Sporosarcina pasteurii: one gene and its partner. The protein of the gene in region 1 binds, or shares a complex with, the protein of each later gene. Links are inferred from orthologs where the notes say so. Each region holds a gene or a part of one and is shown on either strand. Other genes may lie near its edges. The genes, in order: nusB and rpsJ.

What was found.
Region 2: the proteins of nusB (region 1) and rpsJ are in contact, whole or in part, in a solved structure (PDB 3D3B), measured with the Escherichia coli proteins. The link is inferred for Sporosarcina pasteurii from one-to-one orthologs.

The regions. Positions count from the first base shown.
Region 1 is NZ_CP160452.1:1,561,186-1,577,877, forward strand. The notes cover bases 6,668-9,656. They hold nusB (transcription antitermination factor NusB), read right to left. Parts: upstream 8,360-9,656; coding sequence 7,976-8,359; downstream 6,668-7,975. Other genes in these bases: xseA (exodeoxyribonuclease VII large subunit), read right to left, coding at 6,668-7,008; folD (bifunctional methylenetetrahydrofolate dehydrogenase/methenyltetrahydrofolate cyclohydrolase FolD), read right to left, coding at 7,083-7,955; AB1H92_RS07220 (Asp23/Gls24 family envelope stress response protein), read right to left, coding at 8,544-8,933; accC (acetyl-CoA carboxylase biotin carboxylase subunit), read right to left, coding at 8,951-9,656. Also shown: DNA repair protein RecN, read right to left, coding at 1-1,149; ahrC (transcriptional regulator AhrC/ArgR), read right to left, coding at 1,165-1,614; AB1H92_RS07185 (TlyA family RNA methyltransferase), read right to left, coding at 1,720-2,541; dxs (1-deoxy-D-xylulose-5-phosphate synthase), read right to left, coding at 2,538-4,439; AB1H92_RS07195 (polyprenyl synthetase family protein), read right to left, coding at 4,533-5,417; AB1H92_RS07200 (exodeoxyribonuclease VII small subunit), read right to left, coding at 5,407-5,652; more of xseA, read right to left, coding at 5,653-6,667; more of accC, read right to left, coding at 9,657-10,300; accB (acetyl-CoA carboxylase biotin carboxyl carrier protein), read right to left, coding at 10,311-10,814; AB1H92_RS07235 (SpoIIIAH-like family protein), read right to left, coding at 11,046-11,585; AB1H92_RS07240 (hypothetical protein), read right to left, coding at 11,582-12,046; AB1H92_RS07245 (stage III sporulation protein AE), read right to left, coding at 12,245-13,144; AB1H92_RS07250 (hypothetical protein), read right to left, coding at 13,161-13,538; AB1H92_RS07255 (SpoIIIAC/SpoIIIAD family protein), read right to left, coding at 13,538-13,747; efp (elongation factor P), read right to left, coding at 13,911-14,468; AB1H92_RS07265 (Xaa-Pro peptidase family protein), read right to left, coding at 14,494-15,561; and 3 more genes. UniProt on the Escherichia coli protein: Part of the processive rRNA transcription and antitermination complex (rrnTAC). The complex forms an RNA-chaperone ring around the RNA exit tunnel of RNA polymerase (RNAP).
Region 2 is NZ_CP160452.1:3,108,843-3,119,310, forward strand. The notes cover bases 6,671-9,599. They hold rpsJ (30S ribosomal protein S10), read right to left. Parts: upstream 8,325-9,599; coding sequence 8,016-8,324; downstream 6,671-8,015. Other genes in these bases: rplW (50S ribosomal protein L23), read right to left, coding at 6,671-6,698; rplD (50S ribosomal protein L4), read right to left, coding at 6,698-7,321; rplC (50S ribosomal protein L3), read right to left, coding at 7,344-7,976; AB1H92_RS15215 (Na+/H+ antiporter family protein), read right to left, coding at 8,579-9,599. In the rest of the region: rpsE (30S ribosomal protein S5), read right to left, coding at 1-287; rplR (50S ribosomal protein L18), read right to left, coding at 310-672; rplF (50S ribosomal protein L6), read right to left, coding at 707-1,246; rpsH (30S ribosomal protein S8), read right to left, coding at 1,276-1,674; AB1H92_RS15140 (type Z 30S ribosomal protein S14), read right to left, coding at 1,705-1,890; rplE (50S ribosomal protein L5), read right to left, coding at 1,910-2,449; rplX (50S ribosomal protein L24), read right to left, coding at 2,446-2,826; rplN (50S ribosomal protein L14), read right to left, coding at 2,859-3,227; rpsQ (30S ribosomal protein S17), read right to left, coding at 3,267-3,530; rpmC (50S ribosomal protein L29), read right to left, coding at 3,548-3,748; rplP (50S ribosomal protein L16), read right to left, coding at 3,738-4,172; rpsC (30S ribosomal protein S3), read right to left, coding at 4,174-4,830; rplV (50S ribosomal protein L22), read right to left, coding at 4,834-5,178; rpsS (30S ribosomal protein S19), read right to left, coding at 5,198-5,476; rplB (50S ribosomal protein L2), read right to left, coding at 5,537-6,367; more of rplW, read right to left, coding at 6,414-6,670; and 2 more genes. UniProt on the Escherichia coli protein: Involved in the binding of tRNA to the ribosomes. Part of the processive rRNA transcription and antitermination complex (rrnTAC). The complex forms an RNA-chaperone ring around the RNA exit tunnel of RNA polymerase (RNAP).

The DNA of each region.
Region 1 (16,692 bases):
TTCCATAATCGCTGCTTCTAAACGTTTAGCAGCTTCAATACGAATTATCGATAATTCCTCTGCCTCAACTTCCAAGTCTTTCATAATTTGAGCAAGTTTAACTTGATCTGCATGGAGTCTTTCATCTCGATTCATTAATTGATCTAACTCATCTGCAATCTTATCCCGATAAAGTAAAATGTCCTCTATCGTTTGCCCGTACTTTCGTTTTAATGATAATAGCAATGCGAGCCGTTCTTCCACTTCATTAAGTCTTGCAGGATCAAATTCTAAATCGTCGATAATGTTTTTCAACTCGTACCCAGTCTCCTGGAGTGCGTAAAAACTATTGGCCACAGTCTCATAGTGGGGGGATAATTTTTTATCAACGCCAGTAGCATCTTCCAAATCACTCATCGCTGCTCCAACCCAGTCTAACGCATGTGTGTCTCCACTTATTGCTTCGTACGCAGTGTTTAAACGTTCGTATAGTCTACTGAAGTTTTGCAGTTTACGCTGTTCATCTTCAAGTGCTTCTTCCTCACCAATCGTTAGGTTTGCGTTATTAATTTCGGTCAGTTGGAAAGAATATAAGTCAATACGCTGGGCAATTTGCTGCTCGTTTTCATTTGCAGTTTCAAGCTTTTTCTTTAACTTAGTATAGTTTGAGTAAGTTTCTGTATAACTATGATAAGCTTTCTCCATTTTCTTTCCAGCAAATTGATCAAGTAAATGAATATGTCTACGCTCATGCATTAACTCCTGGTTTTCATGCTGGCCATGGATATCAATTAAGCTCGCCCCAACTTCACGCATGATTGCGATTGTAACGAGCTTTCCGTTAATACGACAAACACTTTTTCCGTTCGCATTAATATCGCGTCGTAATATAATGGTCTCTTCATCGGCTTGTATACCGAAATTTTCTAGCGTACGTAGCACAGGATGTGTAGGGTCTTCTATCATAAAGAGACCTTCTAGTTCCGCCCTATCTGCCCCGTGTCGAATAAAGCCTTGGGATCCTCGACCACCTGCCAAAAGCTGAACAGCATCTATAATAATAGACTTCCCTGCCCCTGTTTCTCCTGTTAGCACTGTAAGACCTTTTTTAAAAGATACGTCTAAATGTTTAATGATTGCGAAGTTTCTTATTGTAAGTTCATTTAACAAGTTTGCTCACCACTTTCAAAGCATCGCAAGTAATTTTTCTCTTACATTGTCTATATACGATTCATCTTTACAAATAATTAAACAAGTATCGTCTCCGCAAATTGTCCCTAGCATTTCATCCCACTTCAAATGATCGAGTAAAGAGCCTATTGCCTGGGCATTGCCCGGTAACGTTTTTAATACTAAAAAGTGCCCTGCACCATCTATACTAACAAAAGCATCCGTTAACGCACGGTGAAGTTTTTGCTCGGTATTGTATTCGTGGATTCTAGGCAAGCTATATTTGTATCCGCCAGATGCTGTCGGTACTTTAATCAGATGCATTTCTTTAATATCACGAGAAATTGTCGCTTGCGTGACGTCTACACCGGCATCTTTTAAACTTTGTACAAGTTGATCTTGCGTTTCAATTTCGTATTTCGAAATAATATCACGAATACGAATATGTCTATGTCCTTTATTCATATAAATTCCTCCTAGTTCGGCATCGGAAATAATTTCTATTTAGTATTTGCGTTAGGTATGACAAAGTTTGCTTATAATATAGGAAAAGCGCGCAAAAAGCGCGCGCTAATTTAACTCTTTGTAAGCCTTAGAAATGAGCGCATCAAACATATCGGCATTAAAATTTCTTTCAGCTGTTTCTTCGGCTCTTAAATGAAATAGAAATTCGATATTCCCTTCTCCCCCTGTGACAGGTGAGTAGGAAGCGTCGTGTAATGTATAGCCTTCTTCGTAGGCAACTTCTGCAACTTTTTCCAACACTTCTAAATGAGTTGATCGTTCCCTCACAACGCCTTTCTTCCCAACTTTTCCTTTACCTGCTTCAAATTGAGGTTTCACGAGCGCGATTACATCGCCTCCGTTTACGATAATGTTCTTCAATGCAGGTAAAATTAAGCTTAATGAAATAAATGATACATCAATCGTAGCAAATGAGGGCAATCCATTCTCGAACATGTCGGTCGTTGCATATCTAAAATTCGTCCGCTCCATCACAGTAACTCGCTCATCTTGTCTAATTTTCCATGCTAACTGGTTATAACCGACATCTAATGCATAACAATGTTTCGCGCCATTTTGTAAGGCACAATCCGTAAATCCACCCGTAGATGCACCGATATCAAGGACAATTTTATCTTCCACTGTCACATCAAAGACTTCCAATGCTTTTTCAAGCTTGAGACCGCCTCGACTCACGTATTTTAACGTATTTCCTTTTACAGTTAACGGAGCATCGACAGCTATTTTTTCCCCTGGTTTATCAATTCGCGTCTCTTCTGAATAAACAATCCCTGCCATGATTGAACGTTTCGCTTGTTCACGCGTATCAACTAAGCCTCTTTTCACTAATAGAACGTCTATGCGTTCTTTCGGTTCACGCTGACTCATACACTTTCTCTTTTCAATATATATTTTTTAACTAAGTCATGTACATTCATAGCTAAATTTTCAGAAGTCATTCCGATTTCAGCTAATAACTGTGGTACATCTCCATGCTCAATAAATTGATCTGGTATTCCCATTCTCTCAATCGGCGCAGCATTATAAGATACATCATGCGCGTATTCTAATACCGCGCTCCCAAAACCACCGGCAAGTACAGCTTCTTCTACTGTTATAATTGGTATTTCTTGACTGAATAATTCGTCAAGCATCTTGGTATCGAGTGGTTTGATGAATCGTGCATTCACCACCATGACTTCTATTCCTCTTTCCGACAACAAATCTGCGGCATCTAAAGCCATTGGTATACTTGTACCAAAAGTTAAAATAGCCGCATCTCCACCACGACGCAAGACTTCCCAAGTTCCAATAGGAATTGGCTGTAAAGTTTCATCTAGATGAACTCCTAAACCATTTCCACGCGGATATCGAATTGCTATCGGTCCATCATTATAATCCATTGCAGTTTTCACCATATGCTGCCCTTCATTTTCATCTTTAGGCATCATAATGACCAAATTCGGCATATGACGTAAAAACGCAATGTCATAAACGCCCTGGTGTGTTTCTCCATCTGCGCCTACAAGACCAGCTCGATCAATTCCGATAACGACATTTAAATTTTGTCGAGAAATATCGTGAAGCATTTGGTCGTAAGATCTTTGTAAAAATGTCGAATAAATCGACAGAAAAGGCTTCATACCTTGAGTTGCAAGACCTGCCGCCATTGTTGTTGCATGCTGCTCCGCAATTCCAACGTCAAAAAAGCGTTCCGGGAACTCTTCTGCAAAAGCCTCTAATTTCGAGCCGACTGGCATTGCCGGTGTAATGGCTACAACTCGCTTATCATCCCGCGCAATTTCGCTAACAGTATCAGCAATCAAGCCGCTCCATGACGGCGCAGATGCTGTTGACTTCACAAAATCGCCCGTTTCAATTTTATACGGACCTGTCCCGTGCCAAGTACCGATTTTATCGTTTTCAGCAGGACGATACCCTTTCCCTTTTTTCGTAATCACATGAAAAAGAATTGGCCCTTCCATTTTTTTGGCATAATTTAAATTACGTTCTAAATCTACAAAATCATGGCCATCAACTGGACCAAGATAAGTGAAACCTAGTTCTTCGAAAAAGACCCCTGACACCAGTAAATATTTTAAGCTGTCTTTTACACGTTCAGCAGCCGTAGCAACTTTACCACCAACTGCTGGAATCTTTTTCAAAATATACTCTAACTCATCTTTCGCTGAGTTGTATTTTCCAGCAGTACGAAGTTTTCCTAAGATGGAGTGTAAAGCGCCTACGTTTGGGGCAATGGACATTTCATTATCATTTAAAATCACAATCATATTCGTTTTCTCGTGTCCAATATGATTTAACGCTTCTAGCGCCATACCGCCCGTTAACGCACCATCACCGATAATCGGTAATACGTAATTGTCTTCTCCTTTAATATCACGTGCAACTGCCATCCCCATTGCAGCCGATAAAGAAGTCGAACTATGGCCCGCTTCCCAGACATCGTGTTCACTTTCGTCCATTTTAGGAAATCCGCAAAGCCCTTTATATTGTCTTAACGTATCAAATTCACTTGCCCGTCCAGTTAGAATTTTATGAACGTATGCTTGATGACCGACGTCCCATAAAAACTTATCATTCGGACTATCAAAAAGTTTGTGTAGAATTAATGTTAACTCTACAACGCCAAGGTTTGGACCAATATGACCACCAGTAACAGATAATTTCTCGATTAGGAAGGAGCGAATGTTAGTTGCAAGTTCTTTCAATTGCTCATTATCGAGCTGTTTAATAAAAGATGGATTGTTAATTTTTGTAAGATCCACCACTATCACACACCTTCACAAATTAATAACGACGTTCATTGTTATCCTTCATCTCATTATAACAACTGAAACGCTCAGTACAAGAATTTCAAGTTAAAAATTCCGTTCTACAATATAGTCTGCAAAGAGCGCTAGTAAAGAATCGTCCTTTTCTAAAAAGGCTAATGATTGTTTCGCTAGCGAATGATGGTGCATCAATTGTTTTTTAGCACCTTCAAGCCCTAAAACAATAGGATAAGTTGTCTTTTCACTCGATTCGTCACTTCCAGCGTTTTTACCTAATTCTTCGGTTGTTGATGTCACATCTAAAATGTCATCTTGAATTTGAAAGGCAAGTCCTATATTTTCAGCATAGACTTTAATCGCTTTCATTTTTTCGGCTTCTATATCTGCAAGTATGCCACCCGCCTCGATACAATAGGTAAGTAGCGCACCTGTTTTATTTAAATGAATTAATTCTAAATCTTGTAATGTTAAACTTTTTTTCTCGCCCTCAAGATCTAAAACTTGTCCAGCGACCATCCCTTTTGCACCAGATGCAATTGCTAATAAACGAATCAATTCAATACTTTTTTCTGGACGTATATTCGGTAAACTAGCTAATGTTTCAAAAGCAAGTGTTTGTAGTGCATCTCCAGCAAGTATCGCCATCGCTTCACCGTACACTTTATGATTCGTCGGTTTTCCTCGACGCATATCGTCATCGTCCATGCTTGGTAAATCATCGTGTATAAGAGAGTATGTATGAATTAGTTCAATCGCTGCTGCGACTTCCAATGCATGATCCGCATGAACGTCTAGGTCTTCAAGTGTTGCTAAAACTAGTAATGGGCGAATTCGTTTTCCACCTGCATGAATTGAATACAACATAGACGATTGTAAACTCTCTGGAATATCTTTTTTCATTAAAAGCGTATGTAAAGTATCGTTAATTCTCGGTGTGTGCGCTTCAATAAATTGCTCTAGTTTACCCTTCATCATTGTCTGCACCTTTTGTCGGTTCGAAAGGTTCTTTTTCACCGTTCACATCAATAATAGACATTAATTGTTTTTCAGCATTTTGCAATTTCCCTTGACAGAACGCAGACAATTCCATTCCTTCTTTGTAGAGCGTAATTGCGTCTTCTAATGGGACATCGCCGGCTTCAAGTTTCTTTACAACTTCTTCTAATTTAAGCATTGCTTCTTCAAAGCGAATTGGCTCCTCTTTCAATTAACTCTCCTCCAAGTCATCTTTATGAATTGATTTTATCATAGCTTTTGCGGTACCATCTTGCATTTTTATGTCGACCGTACTACCGACCTCTAATTTTTCTACTGATTTTTGAACTTTTTCATCTTGATAAACGATGGAATAACCCCGTTCTATGACATGTAAGGGATTTAATGAAGTTAACATTCGTACAGTTGACGAAAAACGATTTTGGCGTTGTTTTAAGTCATGTGTAGATGTTGTCATTAACCGATTCGTTAACACACTTATCTCACGGGCGGCCTCATTGACGCGGTACATTGGGGACATCGTTTTTAATCGATTGGTTAATCGTTCTAATTGGACTTCATCTCGCTCAATGATGGATTTGGGACTTCTCCTTAACCTCTCATCCAGATGAATGTGCTTTTCGATAAATGGTCGATAAAGTCGTTCAGGGAATTGGAGTGGATATGAGGTTTGAAGCGTTGTTAATCGTTTTTGTTCATGTTTTATTTTATAAGAGAAGGCACGATACAATGCACGTTTTCTATCGAGTGTTCTATCTATCAATTCTTCTCGTGATGGAACGGCTAATTCTGCAGCAGCTGTCGGCGTCGGTGCTCTTTTATCCGCAACAAAATCTGCAATCGTCGTATCCGTTTCGTGTCCGACAGCACTAATTACCGGAATGCGACTAGAAAAAATAGCCCGCGCGACAATTTCTTCGTTAAATGCCCACAAATCTTCAATAGACCCACCACCACGTCCAACAATAAGGACATCGATGCCACTATAACGATTCGCCTGTTCAATTGCCTCGACAATGGATGGTGCTGCTTGCGAACCTTGGACAACGGCTGGAAATAAGAGTATTTCAGCTAATGGGTAACGCCTTGAGATTGTCGAACAAATATCTTGTATCGCTGCACCTGTTTGAGCTGTTACAACACCGACCGTAGCGGGGTAAGTAGGTAACGGAACTTTCCATTTTTCATTAAACAATCCTTCTTGTTCCAGCTTTTCTTTCAATTGTTCAAACGCAAGATATAGTGCACCAATTCCGTCCGGTTGCATCGTTTGGACATAGAGTTGATATTGTCCGCTCGCTTCATAGACAGAAACATCCCCTATAATGAGTACGTTCATGCCATTTTCTGGTCTGAATTTTAATTTGAGTGCGTTCATTTTAAACATAACTGCACGAATACGACTTTTGTCATCTTTTAAAGTGAAATAAATATGTCCACTCGGATGAAGCGTGACGTTTGAAAGCTCTCCTTTCACGTACACTTGCCGTAAATGTGGATCCGCATCGAACTTTCTTTTCACATATTTCGTTAATGCTTGGACAGTTAAATATGGATTTTTTGTCACTTGTACGCCTCCTCCTTGAACGGATAGAAACGCTGTTCTACTTTATGAAGAACAGCGTTTCATACACCTTGATGTTATTTATCTTCGTGTTTTCCCGAAACGCACACCCGTTCAGCACTGAGTAGTGTGTTTTTGAGCAACATCGTAATCGTCATCGGTCCTACTCCACCAGGTACTGGCGTTATCAGTGAAGATTTTTCTTTCACATCGTCAAAATCTACATCTCCACATAACTTTCCGTTTTCATCTCGGTTCATACCGACATCAATCACAACGGCGCCTTCTTTCACATGATCCGCTTTAATAAACTTCGCCATACCAATTGCGACAATCAAAATATCAGCTTGCTTTGTATGGTGTGCTAAATCTTTTGTTCGGGAATGACAATAAGTAACTGTTGCATCTCGCTGCAATAATAGTTGGCCCATTGGTTTACCAACAATATTACTGCGTCCAATGATAACGGCATGCTTCCCTTTGATTTGTGTATTTGTTCGTTCAAGCAATTTAATGATTCCGTAAGGTGTACAAGACAAATAAGCATTTTGACCAATGATCATCTTTCCAACATTCACCGGATGAAAACCGTCCACATCTTTCGCTGAATCAATGGCCAAAATCACACGATTTTCATCGATATGCTTTGGCAAAGGTAATTGCACAAGGATTCCATGAATCGTATCATCGTCATTTAATTGGGCAATACGTTCCAGTATTTCTTGCTCACTTACCGTAGCTGCCAACTGAATCAACTCGGATTTCATACCTGCTTCAACACTTGATTTTTGTTTGTTTTTAACATATGTATGAGAAGCAGGGTCATCTCCTACAATGATTACTGCTAGTCCAGGAGTACATCCTTTATTTTTAAGATTTTGTACACGCTCTTTAATTTCTTCACGAATGATATTCCCTATTGCTCTTCCATCAATTAATTTTTCGTCCACTCGTATGTCCTCCAGATCAGTTACTTATTTGTCGTAAATTTTGATAGTACACCGTTAACAAAACGACCCGATTTTTCATCACCAAATGTTTTACTTAGCTCGATTGCCTCATTCATAATGACACGTTCAGGAGCCTCTTCACTATACTGCAATTCAAATACCGCAAGTCGTAAAATAGTTCTTTCTATTTTGGGCAAACGATCTAGCGACCAGTTTTCCAAGTTTTCTGTAAGGGCAGCATCTATTTCCTCTCTATGCTGCATAGTACCGCGCACTAAGTGTTCATAGAAGTGATTCGATTCTTCTTTTACAATAAAAGCAATCGCCTCTTCTATTGATAAATCTAGATTATCTAATTGGAAAAGCGTTTGAATCGCTTTTTCTCGTGCAACTCGTCTGTTCATCTTCATTTCTCCTCTACTGTTGCTTTCCGGCATTATCATATCATATCCATAAGTTTCCGGATACAGTAGACTTTTTATACTTCCTAAAAAGAGTTTGTCCAATAAGTACGAAAAAGTAGAGGGAGAGAACTTATAAATAAATTCTCCTCTACTTTTGTTGTGTACATTTGACAGACTGATGACCTCATACTGTTTCGGATTCTATGCCAGTAATATGAATATTTACTTCTTTTGTTTCAAGTGAAGTCATATTGTAAATTGCATTGCGTACTTGTTTTTGAATTTCAAATGCAACTTCACGTACTGAAAAACCATATTGGACGACACAATAAACATCTACCGTTAGGCCATCTTCTGACCAACTTGTTTTTACGCCTTTACCATGTTGTGTGCGTCCTAATTTTTCAGCAACACCAGTGGCGAAATTTCCTCTAGTATGCGCGACACCTTTTACTTCATTCGTCGCAATGCCGATAATGACCTCAAGTACTTCTGGAGCAAGCTGAACACGCCCTAATGCTTCATCTTCGGATGGTGCCATTCCGACAAATGAAGGCATTTCTTTATCTGCCATTTTCAGTTGTCCTCCTTTTACTTCATTATGTCATATTTCTCAAGAAACTTCGTATCAAAGTCCCCTGATTTAAACACTTCATCGCCCATCAATCTAAAATGAAACGGAATTGTTGTTTCAACACCTTCAATAATAAACTCATCCAGTGCACGTTTCATTCTTAAAACTGCTTCTTCACGAGTATCAGCGTGAACAATTAGCTTGGCAACCATAGAATCATAAAATGGTGGAATTGTGTAACCGGTATACATTGCCGAATCAACACGCACACCAAAACCACCTGGCGGCATATACATTTCTACTTTACCCGGTGAAGGCATAAAGTTGCGCGCTGGATTTTCTGCATTTATCCGACATTCAATCGACCAACCGTTTAACTGAATATCATCTTGTTGTAATGCCAGCTTTTCGCCTGATGCAATTTTAATTTGTTCTTTTATCAGGTCAACACCTGTAATCATTTCAGTAATCGTATGCTCTACTTGAATACGTGTATTCATTTCCATGAAATAGAACTTGTTATTAATGTGGTCGAAAATAAACTCAACGGTTCCCGCGCCCTCATAATTAACAGCTTTTGCAGCTTTGACAGCTGCTTCCCCCATTTCTTGACGAAGTTCAGGTGTAATTGCTGGTGATGGAGCTTCTTCCACTAGCTTTTGCATACGGCGCTGAATAGAACAATCACGTTCACCTAAGTGAATCGTATGACCAAATTGATCTGCGAGCACCTGTACTTCAACGTGGCGGAATATCTCAATATATTTTTCAAGGTAAACGCCTGGATTACCAAATGCAGCCGCAGCTTCTTTTTGTGTAATCTTTACACCTGTAATTAACTCTTCTTTATTGTTAGCGATACGTATCCCTTTACCGCCGCCGCCAGCAGTTGCTTTTATAATGACTGGGAAACCAATCTTTTCAGCAATCTCAAGCGCTTCATGTTCATCAGCTACGATACCTGTTGAACCTGGAACGATTGGAACACCCGCTTCACGCATAGTTTCACGCGCAACGTCTTTCGTCCCCATTCTTGAAATGGCATCGGAAGTAGGTCCGATAAATTTAATATTGACTTCTTCACATAGTTCAGCGAAACTTGCATTTTCTGCAAGAAACCCGTATCCAGGATGAATGCCATCACAGTCGGTTAACTTTGCTGTACTAATGATATTTGAGAAATTTAAATAGCTATCCGTCGATAACCTTGGGCCGATACAATACGCTTCATCTGCTAACTCTACATGTAAGGCCTCTTCATCAGCTTCTGAATAAACCGCAACTGTTTCAATCCCTAATTCTTTACATGCGCGGATGATGCGTACTGCAATCTCTCCACGGTTTGCAATTAATATTTTCTTCACAATCCATTCCTCCTTAGTTTGTTTTTACAAGGAAGAGGGGTTGTCCATATTCGACAAGCTGGCCGTCCTTCACAAGAATTTCTACAATTTCCCCTGAAACTTCCGCTTCAATTTCATTGAATAGCTTCATAGCTTCAACAATACAAACGACAGACTCGTCCGAAACTTTATCTCCAATTTTCACGTATGCATCAGCTTCAGGTGAGGATGCTGCATAGAACGTTCCAACCATTGGAGACGTAACTTCATGCATAGACTCATCATGTACAACTTCTACTTCTGGTGCTGCTTGTATTTCCTGTTGAACCGGTTGTGGTTTTGCCTCTACTTTAACTTCCGGTACTGGTGTAACAACCGGCTGTGCTTCTACTTGTTCAACTTGAACAGGTACGACAGTCTGCCCATTGCTTCCTTTTTTCAAGACAACTTTTGTATTGTCTGCTTCGTATGAGAACTTTTCGATCGAAGACTTATCAATTAACTTAATTATTTCTCGAATTTCTTGGATTTTTAACATGTCCCATTCTCCTGACTAAAAATATTTGATGCTCCCCTCTATTTTAGCTGTTTTCTTTCAAATTTGGAATACATATCATAGAAATGTTGTAAAATCATAAGAAAAAACCAAAAAAACATAGCAACTTTTGTCGAATCGGACCTTTTTCCGTCTTCTTCAACACGTTCAATTGCTATGTTTACAATTTAGTTTTTTATTTTCATGGTATCATTTTAATTTTTTTCGTTTCCTTCATGAATCTCCTTTAAAATCCACCTTTACTTTTTTAGCATCTTCCCAGTTACTCATAACAAGATGTGTAATTTCACTCGCTTGTTTATTAGAGTGTCCATCTTCGGATAAAACTGTAACTGTAACATTATTCCCTTCAGCACGAACGAATGCATCCGCATACCCTAATGCGATAATTTGCATTTCTAGTAAGGATTCCGCTGATTCTTGTTTGACAAGTTGAGCCATCTCATCAAATACTGCATTCTTTTCTGCCGAATCTTCAGTTGCATTTAATTTTGAAGTCAATTGTTCTTGTATTTGACTGCGCTCATCACGAACTTCCATTCGCATCGTTTCAAATAAGTAACTTTCTGCAAAAACCGGTTGTTTATCAGCATTGCCAGTTGTTTCCGTGATCGTCGCTGGATTATCGGAATCTCCAAAAATAGTAATTCCATCAAATGGCATTGGCGATTTCTTGTTCAAGTAGTAGATTGAGATAACCGCTACAAGGCTTAATAAAGTTAAGAACCATACTGTACGCTTATTTGTTTTCATTCTGTTTCCTCCCCATTTTTCATTTCGACGATGACAATTTGATGTTCTGGTAATTGCAGAACAGTTGCTAATGTTTTAGATAATAAATTTTGAATGACTGGATCTCCCCCACCTTCTGCGACGACAAGAATGCCTTGGATAGGTTTTGAAATTTTCTCCGTCTTTGTCTGGGAAAGAGAGAAATAATTGGAGAGCGGATCTTCTTTGTCGGAGTCATTATTATGATAGTAAATAGCCACTTTTCCAACGCCTTCAATCTTCATTAGTGCTTGTTCTAGCGCAACTTCTTCTCTTCTATCCCCCTCAATCGTTGACTTCCCTCCTCCGATTCCCCATACGTTGGTATTTATAATCATGATAACGAGAACTAATAAGGTTCCGAAAAAAACGGTTTGGATTTTTTTTGTTGGTTTTTGCATAATATCCCCATTTTCATTCGTTAAGGCATCTTTCTTCGTCATCAATAATTCATTTTATGCTAGCTCATAGATTGCTATGACCAAACAAAGAGAATACTGATCGGATAATCCATAAACCAATTGCCAACTTCACAATTGGCAAAAACTTCTCTTCGGATTCTTCAGGAAGTAGAAGCAATAAAATGGACGTTAATAACGAAATCGAAAGAATGCCAATTAAAAATTTTCCACTTGTCCACCTCACTTTGCGACGGTTAATAATTTGACAAGTATAATAACGAAAATTGCAGTGTAGATGAATGCAAACGCAAGCAGAAATGAAATCGCACATAAAACAAGTAGTGTTTTTCCGATATCATCGAGTAACCCTGTAATATCTTCATTTGTAAATGGTTCTACAAGCGCCGCAATCCATCTGTAAAACAATGCTGTTACTAACGTTTTTAAAGAAGGGACCAGTGCAACTGTCCATACCGCAGAAATAATCCACCCTCCTACAAAAACAGTGACCCCCGAAGAATAACGACCAATCGAGCCAATACTTTCGGTCATAAACGAACCAATAATCGGTATGTTTTGCTGGATTAGTTCTTTAACAGGCTCACTCGCGATACCAGAAAGCGCCCATGACATTGTCCCCCCTACAGTAATAAATATTGAATAAGCAGTCACCACGGCCGTTACCGTTCCAAATAATGTTGTACGTATTAATTCAGCTAAACGTGTGAACGGTACATCAGGTAGAAGTCTAGTTGCAACATCTAATAATAATGCCGTTGCTAATAGCGGAATAAGTAATTTATCTGCCAACAAAATAGATCCATTTGCAAATAAGAGCATTGCCGGTTGAAAGTTTAAAAAGTTGAACGTCCCACCTGCCGCTAAAATAGATGCTGTAATGATCGGATAAATTCCTATGAACATGGACGACAACGAATAAGCGACATTTCGAATTAAGATAAAATGTTGAAAGGCAGGTTGCAATGCCACTGAGATCACGATGAAAAATAAAATGATTCTCGTCCACTTTTTAAATGACGGAAAAAGAAAATCAATGAAAAGCGCCATAAATGTCGATAGAATAATGATGGCAAAACTTGAAATAATAGATCCGAGTATCGAGTCTAAAAAGGTAATCATACATATACCTGTCCGTTCATTTTGTAATAAGTGCTGATAATATATCGATGACTTCAGCTGCTTGATTCATCCACAATAATAGGATGGTAATTTTGACTGCAAAGTGGGAAATTTTCGCAAGAGATGCATACCCAGCATCCGCAATATGCGACGAAATTAATTCTGAAAGATAAAATAAAATGGCACTTCCAACTAGCAAAGAGACATACGGATTTGGAAGTGCTTCAAACTGTTGCAACAAAGTCCTTCCAAACGGAAAAACAACGGTTGTTAAAATAATGGTTAGCACAAGAAAGAATACTGCTGTATACAACAAAGGTTGTAACTTTGGCACCACGAACGAAATTGTTAGCAGCAACAAAAAAACGACAATCACTTGAAATAATGTCACCATTAGAACGACATCGCCAACCACTGGAAAAATTCGGATATTTCAATGAAGAAAACTCTCAGAAAGCGTAGGAGCTCTGCTGTAATATAAATATACGCAAAGATAAATAGAAAAAAAGAAAAGTCTTTCTTTCCTGTCTGCTCAAAAAACACATGCAATATTCCAATGACTAAACCGATACCGGCAATCCTAAGTAAATCATTTAGCTCCATCCGCTACTCCCTCCATACAACAAGACTATGTCGTTTTTTCAAGTCTTAGAACAGAAAATAAAAGGCTTTATGGTATTGATTGAAAAAATTTGGGCAACAAAAAAAGCAACCTATACGCTAGGTTGCTTTTCACTTTATTTATTAATTTTTATTATAAAATTAATCAAGCGCGTGAAACATATTCGCCTTCTTCTGTATTGACCACTAGTACATCACCTTGGTTTACGAAAAATGGTACTTGAACTGTTAAGCCCGTTTCTAATGTAGCTGGCTTCGAACCACCGCTTGCCGTGTCACCTTTGATGCCAGGCTCAGTTTCAGTGACTTCAAGTTCTACTGTAATTGGTAATTGAACCCCAAGTACTTCTCCTTGAAATTGAATGACATGTACTTCCATTCCTTCTTTTAGGAATTTCAATTCATACTCGAGTTGAGTTTCAGATAGTTCAAGTTGGTCGTACGTTTCATTATTCATGAAGACATGGTCAGAACCATTCGCATATAAGTATTGCATTTTAACATTATCAATTTGGGCTCTTTTTACTCGCTCGCCGCCACGGAATGTTTTCTCGTTAATGTTGCCATTACGTAAGTTACGAAGCTTCGAACGAACGAAGGCAGCACCTTTACCAGGTTTAACGTGTTGGAATTCGATTACACGCCAAATGTCTCCGTCCACTTCAATAGTTGCACCTGTTCTAAAATCGTTCACTGAAATCATTGTAATTCCTCCAATAAAAATAAAATTATAGTATGAGTAATTCTTTCGTTGCGAATGTTAATCGTTTATTGCCGTCCTCCGTAATCACGATATCATCTTCAATACGAACGCCGCCAATTTCTGGCAAGTAAATACCAGGCTCTACTGTCACAACCATATTTGGTTCTAAAACAGTTTCGGATCTGAATGACAATGCTGGTCCTTCATGTACTTCGAGTCCGATGCCATGCCCAGTAGAATGCCCAAATGCTTCACCATATCCTTTAGAAGCAATATACTCTCTAGCAATTCGATCCGCTTCAATACCTGTCATACCCGGTTTAATACTTTGTAATGCACGTTCCTGCGCCTCAAGTGTTACAGCATAAATTTCTTTCAGCTTTTCAGATGGCTCACCGACAGCAACGGTTCTTGTAATATCAGAGATATACCCGTTGTAAAGCGCGCCGTAATCCAATGTGACGAAGTCTCCCGACTCAATCACTTTATCTGTCGCAACACCATGAGGAAGTGCACTTCTTAATCCCGACGCCACAATAATTGAAAATGATGAAGAAGTCGCCCCTTGTTTTCTCATGAAAAACTCTAACTCATTTGAAACGTCAAGCTCTGTAATTCCTGGTCGAATATAGTCAATAATATGTTGGAATGCGTCATCCGCAATTTTAGCTGCTTGTTGTAAAATCTCAAGTTCCTCGGTAGTTTTGACCATGCGAAGCTTTTCAACAATTCCTGAAACAGGTTTTAATTCTGCCTCAATTTCTTTATTGTATAATTCGTAGAGACCAAATGATAAGTCATCTTTCTCGAATCCAACTGTTTTGACATTCATATTTTTTACTTGCGCTGCTACTTCTTCAATGATTGTTTTCGTATGTTGAACGATACGATATCCTTCGATTTCTTTTTCCGCTTGTTCAGTATACCTGAAATCTGTAATAAATACCGCATCTTTTGCTGAAACAAGCGCAACGCCAGCTGTCCCCGTAAATTCGGTCATATAGCGGCGGTTATAAGGATTCGTAATGAGCAAGGCATCAATATGTTCTTTTTCCAATTGTTTACGTAAATTTGTTAGTTTCAAATTTCTCATTCTCCCTTTTGTCGGAGGAGGAATGCATGAAGTGCCAATGAGTATCCATCAGTCCCAAAACCGGTTAATTGACCAATACAGACTGGCGCAATAACCGACTCTTGTCTGAACGATTCACGGTTATGTATATTAGATATATGAACTTCAATGACATCAATTCCAACCGATGCAATGGCGTCTCGTAAAGCAATGCTATAATGTGTGTAAGCGCCTGGATTGAAAATAATGCCATCTATCCCTTCATCTGCAGCTTCATGAATTCGATCAATTAAAAAACCTTCCGTATTAGACTGAAAAAATGATAGCTGAATCGCATGTTCCTTTGCTATTTCGAGTAAGCTATTTTCTATATCTTGAAGCGATTCTCGTCCATAAATCGTTGGTTCTCTTTTGCCAAGACGATTTAAATTCGGTCCATTCATGACTAATAGTTTCACCGCGCCACCACTCCCCTCACCTTTTTCTATTTCATATTACCATAATGTGGTGATGGGCGGAAACTAATATCACACTTTTCTTGATAGTTCTTTATGAAATACAGCAGTCCCCGCAATAAAACGTAGAACGATTGCCGTAACCGATAACAATGGAATAGAAATCGACTGAATCGTATCCCATGGTGTTGTTGAATGATTAATAAACCACTCAAGCACAATAATCCCTATAATACTAATAATAATAGCCGGAATAGACGGCGGTATAGAGTCTAAAAAAGATATCAAAATATAAAGAACAGCAAAAACAATAAATAAGGCAATGAAAAGCATACTCCATTTGATAGTATAATGGATAGCTGAAAATGCTGACCAGTTTTTCGCCCAACCAATTGGCGACCATTTAATAAAGTCGAATAGTTCCATAATCTTTAATGAAATGACCATAAAGATTGCTGAAAAAAATGAAGTTAAAAAGAATGTTCGATCAATCACGTCAAATCCCTCCTAACAGAAGTGTTTGGTGAATTCATCGATTTTAAACATCATTGTGGTTATGATACGTATATTTTAGTACAATGAATGTAGTTTTTATTTTACAATTTCCGCTTATAATGGAAATCTGATAAATTAATTGCGTAATACATTTTGACCTAAAAGGAAGTGTGGGTAATTCATATGGCAAAAGAAAAGCAAA
Region 2 (10,468 bases), 1.5 Mb from region 1 along the record:
ATAAGAACTTGCCCTGCACCGAAACGTCCAAGAATTTCATGTGGTGTAGTTCCTCTTACCATTGGTACTTCAATTAGATTCTTCTTAGCACTTTCGATTGCTTTGCGAATTGCTTCTGGAACTTCTTGCGCTTTTCCTGTTCCGAAACCAACTCGGCCATTTTTATCACCGACAACAACAAGAGCAGTAAAACGGAAACGACGTCCACCTTTTACAACTTTTGCTACTCGGTTAATCGTAACTACGCGTTCTTCAAACTCACTTTTGTTCTGATCATTACGACGCATTAAATGTGTCCCTCCTTCTTAATTAAAATTCCAGACCATTTTCACGTGCAGCATCTGCTAGAGCCTTTACACGGCCGTGAAATAGGTAACCGCCACGGTCGAATACAACCGATTTTAGATCTTTCTCAACGGCTTGTTTCGCGATTAATTCGCCGACTTTTGCAGCAGCTTCTACATTCGCTTTAGAATCGGATTCAAACGCGTTGTCCATAGTCGAAGCGCTCGCAAGCGTTACACCGTTAACGTCATCGATTAACTGTGCATAGATATGCTTGTTTGAACGGTATACGTTTAAACGTGGACGAGTTGCTGTTCCGCTTACTTTTGTACGTACGCGTGAATGACGCTTTTTACGAACAGCATTTTTATCATTTTTCGTAATCATCGTGGTCACTCCTTCCAAAATGCCCTACGCGGCATTATTTACCAGTTTTTCCTTCTTTACTACGTACGCGCTCGCCTTGGTAACGAACCCCTTTGCCTTTGTATGGCTCTGGTGGACGAACTTGACGAATGTTAGATGCAAGTGCACCAACACGCTCTTTGTCGATACCGCGAATCGTAATTTTCGTGTTTTCAGGAACTTCAATTTCAATTCCTTCTTCCGGTGTGAACTCAACCGGATGTGAGTAACCTACGTTCAATACAAGTTTCTTACCTTGAAGTTGTGCACGGTAACCTACCCCAACAAGTTGAAGTGAACGTTCAAACCCTTTTGAAACACCTGTTACCATATTGTCGAGAAGTGAACGAGTCGTTCCATGGATGGAGCGATGTTCTTTCGACTCAGAAGGACGGACCAATGTGATCTCGTTGCCTTCTTGTTCGATTTTGATTTCAGTACTTAACTGATTTGATAATTCGCCTTTAGGTCCTTTTACTGTGACAAAGTTACCTTCTTCAATTGTAACTGTTACATCAGCAGGTACCTCAATTGGCTTTTTTCCAATACGGGACATTAATTGCACCTCCATTCATTTGCTCAGTATTACCAAACGTAAGCGACGATCTCTCCGCCTACTTGCTTCGCACGTGCTTCCTTATCTGTTAGGAGACCGTGTGATGTTGAAACGAGGGCGATACCAAGACCATTTAAAACTTTAGGAACTTCGTTTGTTTGTGCATAAACACGAAGACCTGGTTTTGAAATACGTTTTAGACCTGTAATAACACGCTCGTTGTTTTGGCCATATTTCAAGAAAATACGGATGATTCCTTGCTTGTTGTCTTTGACGAACTCTACGTCACGGACAAAACCTTCACGTTTTAAGATTTCAGCAATTTCTCTTTTCATGTTTGAAGCAGGTACTTCCAGCTTTTCGTGACGAACCATGTTCGCGTTACGAATGCGTGTAAGCATATCTGCTACCGGATCACTCATTGTCATTCTATTGACCTCCTTCCCATATTTTGGGGATTACCAGCTTGCTTTTTTAACGCCAGGAATTTGTCCCTTATAAGCTAATTCGCGGAAACAAATACGGCAAAGCATAAATTTGCGATATACGGAATGCGGACGTCCACAACGCTCACAACGTGTGTATTCCTGCACTTTAAATTTCGCCTTACGTTTTTGTTTGGCTACCATTGATTTTTTAGCCATGATTTCGCCTCCCTCTCTTTTACTTCTGGAACGGCATACCGAACTGCTTTAATAACTCATGAGCTTCTTCGTCCGAGTTAGCAGTTGTAACGATGTTGATATCCATACCACGGATTTTAGAAACTTTATCATAATCGATTTCAGGGAAAATAAGTTGTTCTTTAACCCCTAGTGTATAGTTTCCGCGACCGTCAAATGCTCTCTTAGAAACACCGTGGAAGTCACGAACACGTGGCAGTGCAATTGATACTAATTTATCAAGGAACTCATACATACGCTCTCCACGTAATGTAACTTTTGTTCCGATTGGCATTCCTTCACGAAGACGGAAACCAGCGATTGATCTTTTAGCACGAGTAATTACTGGCTTTTGACCAGAAATCGTTGTTAAATCCTCAACTGCAGCGTCAAGCGCTTTTGAGTTTTGGACAGCATCACCAACACCCATGTTGATGACGATTTTTTCTACTTTAGGGACTTGCATTACAGATGTATATTCAAACTTGCTCATTAAAGCAGGTGTGATTTCTTTTTCGAACTTCTCTTTAAAACGACTCAATCCGAAGAACCTCCTTTCTCAGCTTTGATTACTTTTTTGCTAACCTGGTCAATGATTTCGCCAGATTTTTTCGCAACACGATATTTTACGAGGCAGTTTTCACCGTCGATTACTTTTTCTTCAAATGTGTATCCTACGCGTGTAGGTTCACCTGATTTCGGATCGATCAGCATGACGTTTGAAACGTGAATTGGAGCTTCAACACTCACAATTCCGCCTTGAGGGTTTTCCTGGTTAGGCTTCGTATGTTTTTTGACGATGTTAACACCTTCAACAAGCACGCGATCTTTCCCCGGGAAACCTGCTAAGATAACGCCATCTTTGCCTTTATCTTTACCCGAAATTACTCTTACTTTATCGCCTTTTTTAACATGCATTGTATCGCACCTCCTTGTTTGGAACTGTCAAATTAAAGTACTTCTGGAGCAAGAGAAATGATTCTCATGAAATTGTTGTCACGTAGCTCACGTGCAACAGGTCCAAAAATACGTGTTCCTCTTGGGCTCTTATCATCTCGGATGATTACGCATGCGTTCTCATCGAATGTAATATATGTTCCGTCATCACGACGAACTCCACTTTTCGTACGGACTATAACAGCCTTTACGACTTCACCCTTCTTAACAACGCCACCTGGTGTTGCTTTTTTCACTGAACAAACAACAATGTCACCAATGTTTGCAGTTTTACGTCCAGTACCACCAAGAACTTTGATTGTAAGAACTTCACGAGCGCCGGAGTTGTCAGCGACTTTCATACGGCTTTCTTGTTGGATCATTTAGGCTACCTCCTCTCGGATTATGCTATCCGAACTTTATTAAATAACGATTGCTTTTTCCACAATTTCAACGAGGCGGAAGCGTTTTGACTTAGAAAGTGGACGAGTTTCCATAATTCGAACTGTATCGCCCATTTTTGCTTCGTTCAATTCATCGTGGACTTGGAATTTCTTAGAATGCTTTACACGCTTTCCGTATAAAGTATGCTTTTTATACGTTTCGATCATAACAGTGATTGTTTTATCATTTTTGTCTGATACAACACGTCCTGTATAAACCTTACGTTGGTTACGCTCAGTCATGAATTGTACCTCCTTCATCAGTTATTGGCACTGATTTCTCTTTGACGTATTACGGTTTTCATGCGCGCAATCGATTTACGAACTTGACCGATGCGTGCTGTGTTTTCTAATTGACCTGTCGCCAATTGGAAGCGAAGGTTGAAAAGCTCTTCTTTCAGTGACTTTACTTCTTGCTCGATTTCTGCAGTTGTGAGTTCACGGATTTCTTTAGCTTTCATTAGATTCACCACCAATTTCTTCACGTTTTACAAACTTGCTCTTAACAGGAAGCTTGTGAGATGCAAGACGAAGTGCTTCACGAGCAACCTCTTCATCAACACCTGCGATTTCAAACATTACACGACCAGGTTTAACAACCGCTACCCAGCCTTCTACAGCACCTTTACCGGCACCCATACGAACCTCAAGAGGCTTTTTCGTATAAGGTTTGTGTGGGAAAATATTGATCCACACTTTACCGCCACGTTTCATATAACGTGTCATTGCGATACGTGCTGCTTCAATTTGGCGGCTTGTAATCCAACCAGCTTCAGTAGCTTGGAGACCGTACTCACCAAATCCAACTGTCGCGCCACCTTTTGTTTTACCACGTAAATTTCCACGGAATACGTTACGATATTTCACGCGTTTAGGCATTAACATATCAGTTGCCTCCTTCCTTTGTGTCCTTTAATGTCGGAAGGACTTCTCCTTTATAGATCCATACTTTAACGCCAAGTTTACCGAATGTTGTATCGGCTTCAGCATGTGCATAATCAATGTCAGCACGTAAAGTATGAAGAGGAACAGATCCTTCATTGTACCCTTCTGCACGAGCGATGTCTGCACCGCCAAGACGTCCAGAAACTTGTGTTTTAATTCCTTTTGCTCCAGCACGCATCGTACGTTGGATTGCTTGCTTTTGAACACGACGGAATGAAACACGGCCTTCTAATTGACGTGCAATGTTTTCAGCGACTAATTTCGCATCAAGGTCAGCACGTTTAACTTCAACAATATTAATGTGTACACGTTTGCCTGTAATTGCATTTAGCTTTTTACGGAGAGCCTCTACTTCAGACCCACCTTTACCAATGACCATTCCAGGTTTCGCAGTGTGAATTGAAATGTTTACACGCTTTGCAGCACGTTCGATTTCAACTTTCGATACAGATGCATCGATTAACTGCTTATCAATAAATTCACGAATTTTCAAGTCTTCGTGCAATAGTGTTGCATAATCTTTTTCTGCATACCATTTCGATTCCCAGTCACGGATGATACCTACCCGTAAACCATTAGGATTTATTTTTTGACCCACGAATTATCCCTCCTTCTTTTCTGCTACCACGACAGTGATGTGACTTGTACGCTTGTTGATCGCACTTGCACGCCCCTGTGCGCGTGGGCGGAAACGTTTCATAGTCGGACCTTCGTTAACATATACTTCGCTAACAACTAAGTTCTCGACGTCCATTTCATAGTTATGCTCAGCGTTTGCGATTGCTGATTGTAAAACTTTTTCTACAACCGGAGATGCCGCTTTTTGCGTCAGGCGTAGAATTGCCACAGCTTCACCGATTTTCTTCCCTCGGATAAGATCAACGACTAAACGGACTTTGCGAGGAGCAATACGGACTGTGCTGGCAGTAGCTTTTGCTTGTTGCATCAGAATAACCTCCTCTCAATTAGCGACCTGTCTTCTTGTCGTCGCCACCGTGATTTCTAAATGTACGTGTAGGTGCGAATTCACCTAATTTATGACCAACCATATCTTCTGTGATGTAAACAGGTACATGTTTACGACCATCATAAACTGCAATCGTTTGACCGATGAATGATGGGAAGATTGTGGAACGTCTTGACCAAGTTTTAATAACTTGCTTTCTCTCTGATCCTTTTTGTGCATCTACTTTTTTCATTAGATGATCATCTGCAAAAGGTCCTTTTTTCAAGCTGCGGCCCATGTTAGAACCTCCCTCCCTGTTTGTACTACGGTCCAGTCATTGAACCGCAGTGCGTATAATTTACTTCTTACGACGACGAACGATGTACTTATCGGATTTATTGGATTTCTTACGCGTTTTGTAACCAAGTGTTGGTTTGCCCCATGGTGAAAGTGGTGAAGGCATCCCGATACCAGTACGTCCTTCTCCCCCACCGTGTGGGTGATCGTTCGGGTTCATTACAGAACCACGGACTGCTGGACGCTTACCTAACCAGCGTGAACGGCCTGCTTTACCAATATTAATAAGTTCGTGTTGTTCGTTACCAACTTGACCGATTGTTGCACGGCAAGTAGCTAAAATCATACGTACTTCACCAGATTGGAGACGTACAAGAACATACTTTCCTTCACGTCCAAGAACTTGTGCTGATGTACCAGCTGAACGAACGAGTTGACCACCTTTTCCTGGCTTCAATTCGATGTTATGAATTGTTGAACCCATTGGAACATTTTCAAGTGGTAATGCGTTTCCTAATCTTGCATCTGCGTTTGGACCTGACATAAGTGTCATTCCAACTTCTAGACCTTTCGGAGCCAGAATGTATCTTTTCTCTCCATCTGCATAGTTAATTAATGCGATGTTTGCTGAACGGTTTGGATCGTATTCGATCGTAGCAACGCGTCCTGGAATGTCATCTTTTCGACGTTGGAAATCGATGACACGGTATTGGCGTTTGTGTCCGCCCGCTTGATGACGAACTGTAGTTCTACCTGTATTGTTACGTCCGCCTTTACGAGTAATTGGCTTCAATAGTGATTTTTCTGGCTTATCTGTTGTAATCGCAGAGAAATCTGATGAAGTCATATTACGACGTCCGTTAGAAGTAGGCTTGTATTTTTTAATCGCCATTTTTTGTCCCTCCTTATAATATTTCATGTAACTTAGTCGTTACGTTTTAGATTTCGAAAAGTTCGATATCGTTTGAATCAGCAGTTAATGTAACAACCGCTTTACGGCGTTTGTTTGTGTAACCTGCATGTCTTCCCATACGCTTGAACTTTCCTTTGTAGTTCATGACGTTAACTTTTTCTACTGTAACATTGAAGACTTCTTCGACAGCGTCTTTGATTTGAGTCTTGTTTGCGCGCGTGTCAACTTCGAATGTGTATTTGTTTAAGTCCATTTGCTCAGAAGAACGCTCGGTTATGACCGGACGTTTCAAAATTTCACGTGCTTCCATTAACCAAGCACCTCCTCTACTTTTTCTACAGCTGCTTTTGTCATCACAAGTTTTTCGTGTCCAACGAGGTCTAACACGTTGATACCTTCAGCAGTGATAACAGTTACCCCTGGGATGTTACGAGCAGATAATGCTACTGTTTCATCTAGGTTAGCAGTAACAAATAATGCTTTCTTTTCAATCGAAAGATCTGTTAATACTTGAACAAACTCTTTTGTTTTTGGTGCATCAAATTTTAGTTCATCAAGAACGATTAAGTTCTCTTCACGTACTTTTGATGATAGTCCTGATAAGAGCGCTAGTCTACGAACTTTTCTAGGTAGTTTGTATGCATAGCTTCTTGGTGTAGGACCGAATACAACACCGCCTCCGCGCCATTGTGGTGAACGGATCGAACCTTGACGAGCACGACCTGTACCTTTTTGACGCCATGGCTTGCGCCCACCGCCCGAAACTTCTGAACGGTTTTTCACTTTGTGGTTACCTTGACGTAATGATGCACGTTGTTGGACCACTGCTTCAAACAATACTGCTTCATTTGGCTCGATGCCGAAGATTGCTTCGTTTAGTTCGATGTCGCCAACTGAAGAACCTGTTTGACTTAGTACCGATACTTTAGACATTCTAACTTCCTCCTTCCTTTAATTACTTGTTCCCTTTGATTGCGCTGTTCACTTGTACAAGTGATTTACGTGCGCCTGGAACATTACCTTTAACTAGTAATAAATTACGCTCTGCGTCAACTTTTACAATTTCAAGGTTTTGGATTGTTACTGTTTTTGTACCCATGCGTCCTGGAAGTTTCTTTCCTTTAAATACACGCTGAGCATCAACAGAACCGATTGAACCTGGTGCGCGGTGGAAACGTGAACCATGGCTCATAAAACCAATTTTAAATCCGTAGCGTTTAACAACACCTTGGAATCCTTTACCTTTTGTAACTCCTGTAACGTCGATTACATCGCCTTCTGCAAATGTATCAACTTTGACTTCCTGACCAACCTCGTGTGCGTTAACGTCCATTCCACGGAATTCGCGGATGAAGCGCTTAGGTGCAGTTTCAGCTTTTGCAACATGTCCTTTTTCTGGCTTGTTTGCAAGCTTATCACGTTTGTCATCAAATCCTAATTGTACAGAATTGTAACCGTCCGTTTCAACCGTCTTCTTTTGTAAAACGATATTTGGAGTAGCTTCAATTACTGTTACTGGGATAAGATCGCCGTTTTCAGCAAAAATTTGCGTCATACCGACTTTTCTTCCTAAGATTCCTTTGGTCATTCGTCACACCTCCTGTAATATTCATAAATTTTCTATAGATTATAGTTTGATTTCAATGTCTACGCCTGATGGTAAATCTAGTTTCATTAATGCATCGACAGTTTGTGGTGTCGGATTAACGATATCAATCAAACGTTTATGCGTACGCATTTCGAACTGCTCACGTGAATCTTTGTTTACGTGCACGGAACGAAGCACTGTGTAAACTGACCTTTCAGTTGGTAGTGGAATCGGACCCGATACACTAGCACCTGAACGTTTTGCAGTTTCTACGATTTTTTCAGCTGATTGATCTAAGACACTGTGATCATAAGCTTTTAAACGAATACGAATCTTTTGTTTTGCCATTACTTTCCCTCCCTCTCGCCTAATTAATAGACATTCTCCACGAAAATTTCCCACATACCCGCCATGGCAATGCGGCCGGGTGTGTCGGCAACCTCTCGCTTCATCGCAGTCAAAGAGCAACATTCAACATTATACACAAGGAAAAAGAATTCCGCAAGTCTTTTGGCGAAATTCCTTTCAATGCTTTATATATTATAATAGGATTGCCTTCGATATGCAATACCTAAGCGAGTAGTCTAAACATTACTATTATTTTAACCGAAAAACAAGATGGTCAACCACCCGAAAATGAGCAGCGGAATATTGAAGTGAAGAAAGGTAGGTACACATGTATCCCATATATGATTATGTTGACCATCTACGTTCAATCCTGCCGTTGGGCCAAGCGTGGAGTCTGATGCTGGTGAACCTGCATCTCCCAGTGCACCTGACGTACCAATCAAAGCGATTGTTGCCATTGGTCCAAAACCAAATGCAACACTAAGTGGAACGAATATCGATGCGATGATAGGAATTGTTGCAAATGAAGAACCTATTCCCATCGTAACAACAAGCCCTACTAATAACATTAAAAATGCAGCTAACGCTCTATTATCACCAAGTATCTGACTTGTATTTTCAACTAGCGAAAGGATATGTCCTGTTTCTTGAAGAACAGCTGCAAATCCATTCGCTGCAATCATCACAAATCCGATAAACGCCATCATCTGCATGCCTTCATTTACTAAACCATCTGCTTCTTGTCTTTTTAAAGTCCCTGTAATATATAAGATAACAATCCCTGTAACTGCACCGGCTATCATAGATTGAGTTGGGATTTGAATTGCTAGCGTCCCAATCAACGCAACAACAGTGAAGATAATATTACGTTTTTTGATCTCGAAGTCCTGTAAATCAATACCCATCGACTCGTCTTTATAATCCCGTGGCTTGCGATACGAAATAAATATCGCAAAAAGTAATCCTACTAAAAGTCCTGCGACTGGTAGTGCCATCGCCTTCGGAATATCTGCCATATCAATCGGCATGCCTGCAGCTGCCATTTGCGTTGCAATAATTTCCTGAAAGATAAAACCGAATCCGTACGGCAATATGATATATGGCGTCGTAAGTCCGAACGCCAACACACAAGCAATAAGTCTTCTATCAATTCTCAACATGTTTAAGACTTGTAAAATTGGTGGTACCAATAACGGAATAAATGCAATGTGTATTGGGATTAAGTTCTGCGAGAACACAGCCATTAATAATAACACGAGGATCACAAGCACTTTCACTAATGATTTACGACCTCCATTGCTATCTTTATTCATAATCCGTAACATTGCATTAACGATTAACTGAGGAATGCCTGTTTTTGAAATAGCCACTGCAAAAGCACCTAATAGCCCATAACTAAGCGCAATTGTTGCCCCCGCTCCTAGTCCGCCACTAAATGATGTAATCGTCTCTTCAACAGTAAGGCCACCAGCTAGTCCACCGGTTATTGCACCTATGACAAGTGCCAATACGACATTCACTCTCATTAAACTTAAAATCAACATAACTAGCACCGCTAATATAACTGCATTCATCTATATTTTCCCCTCCCAATAAACTTCATCATGCTAAAGTGTTAAAGTGTATTATTAATTTATCAAAGGATAGGAAATCTGTCAATAAGTATTACAAGTTTCCTTGAATATTTTTACACTAATCTAGTCAGATGTAATGAGGAAGTATTGTATTTTGGGTTGATTTTGAGGAATTATACAGTCGTCAAGTCAACATATTTGCGCATTAAAAAAACTCCCACCGGCGCCGGCGGGAGTTTTATATTTAAAATTATTTTACGATTGAAGTTACAACGCCTGAACCTACAGTACGTCCACCCTCACGGATAGAGAAACGTGTACCTTCTTCAAGTGCGATTGGTGCAATTAAATCTACTACCATTTCAATGTTATCTCCAGGCATAACCATTTCTACGCCTTCTGGAAGTTCGATAACACCAGTTACGTCCGTTGTACGGAAGTAGAACTGTGGACGGTAGTTAGAGAAGAACGGCGTGTGACGGCCACCCTCTTCTTTTGAAAGAACATAAACTTCTGATTTGAACTTAGTGTGTGGAACGATTGAACCTGGCTTAGCAAGTACTTGTCCAC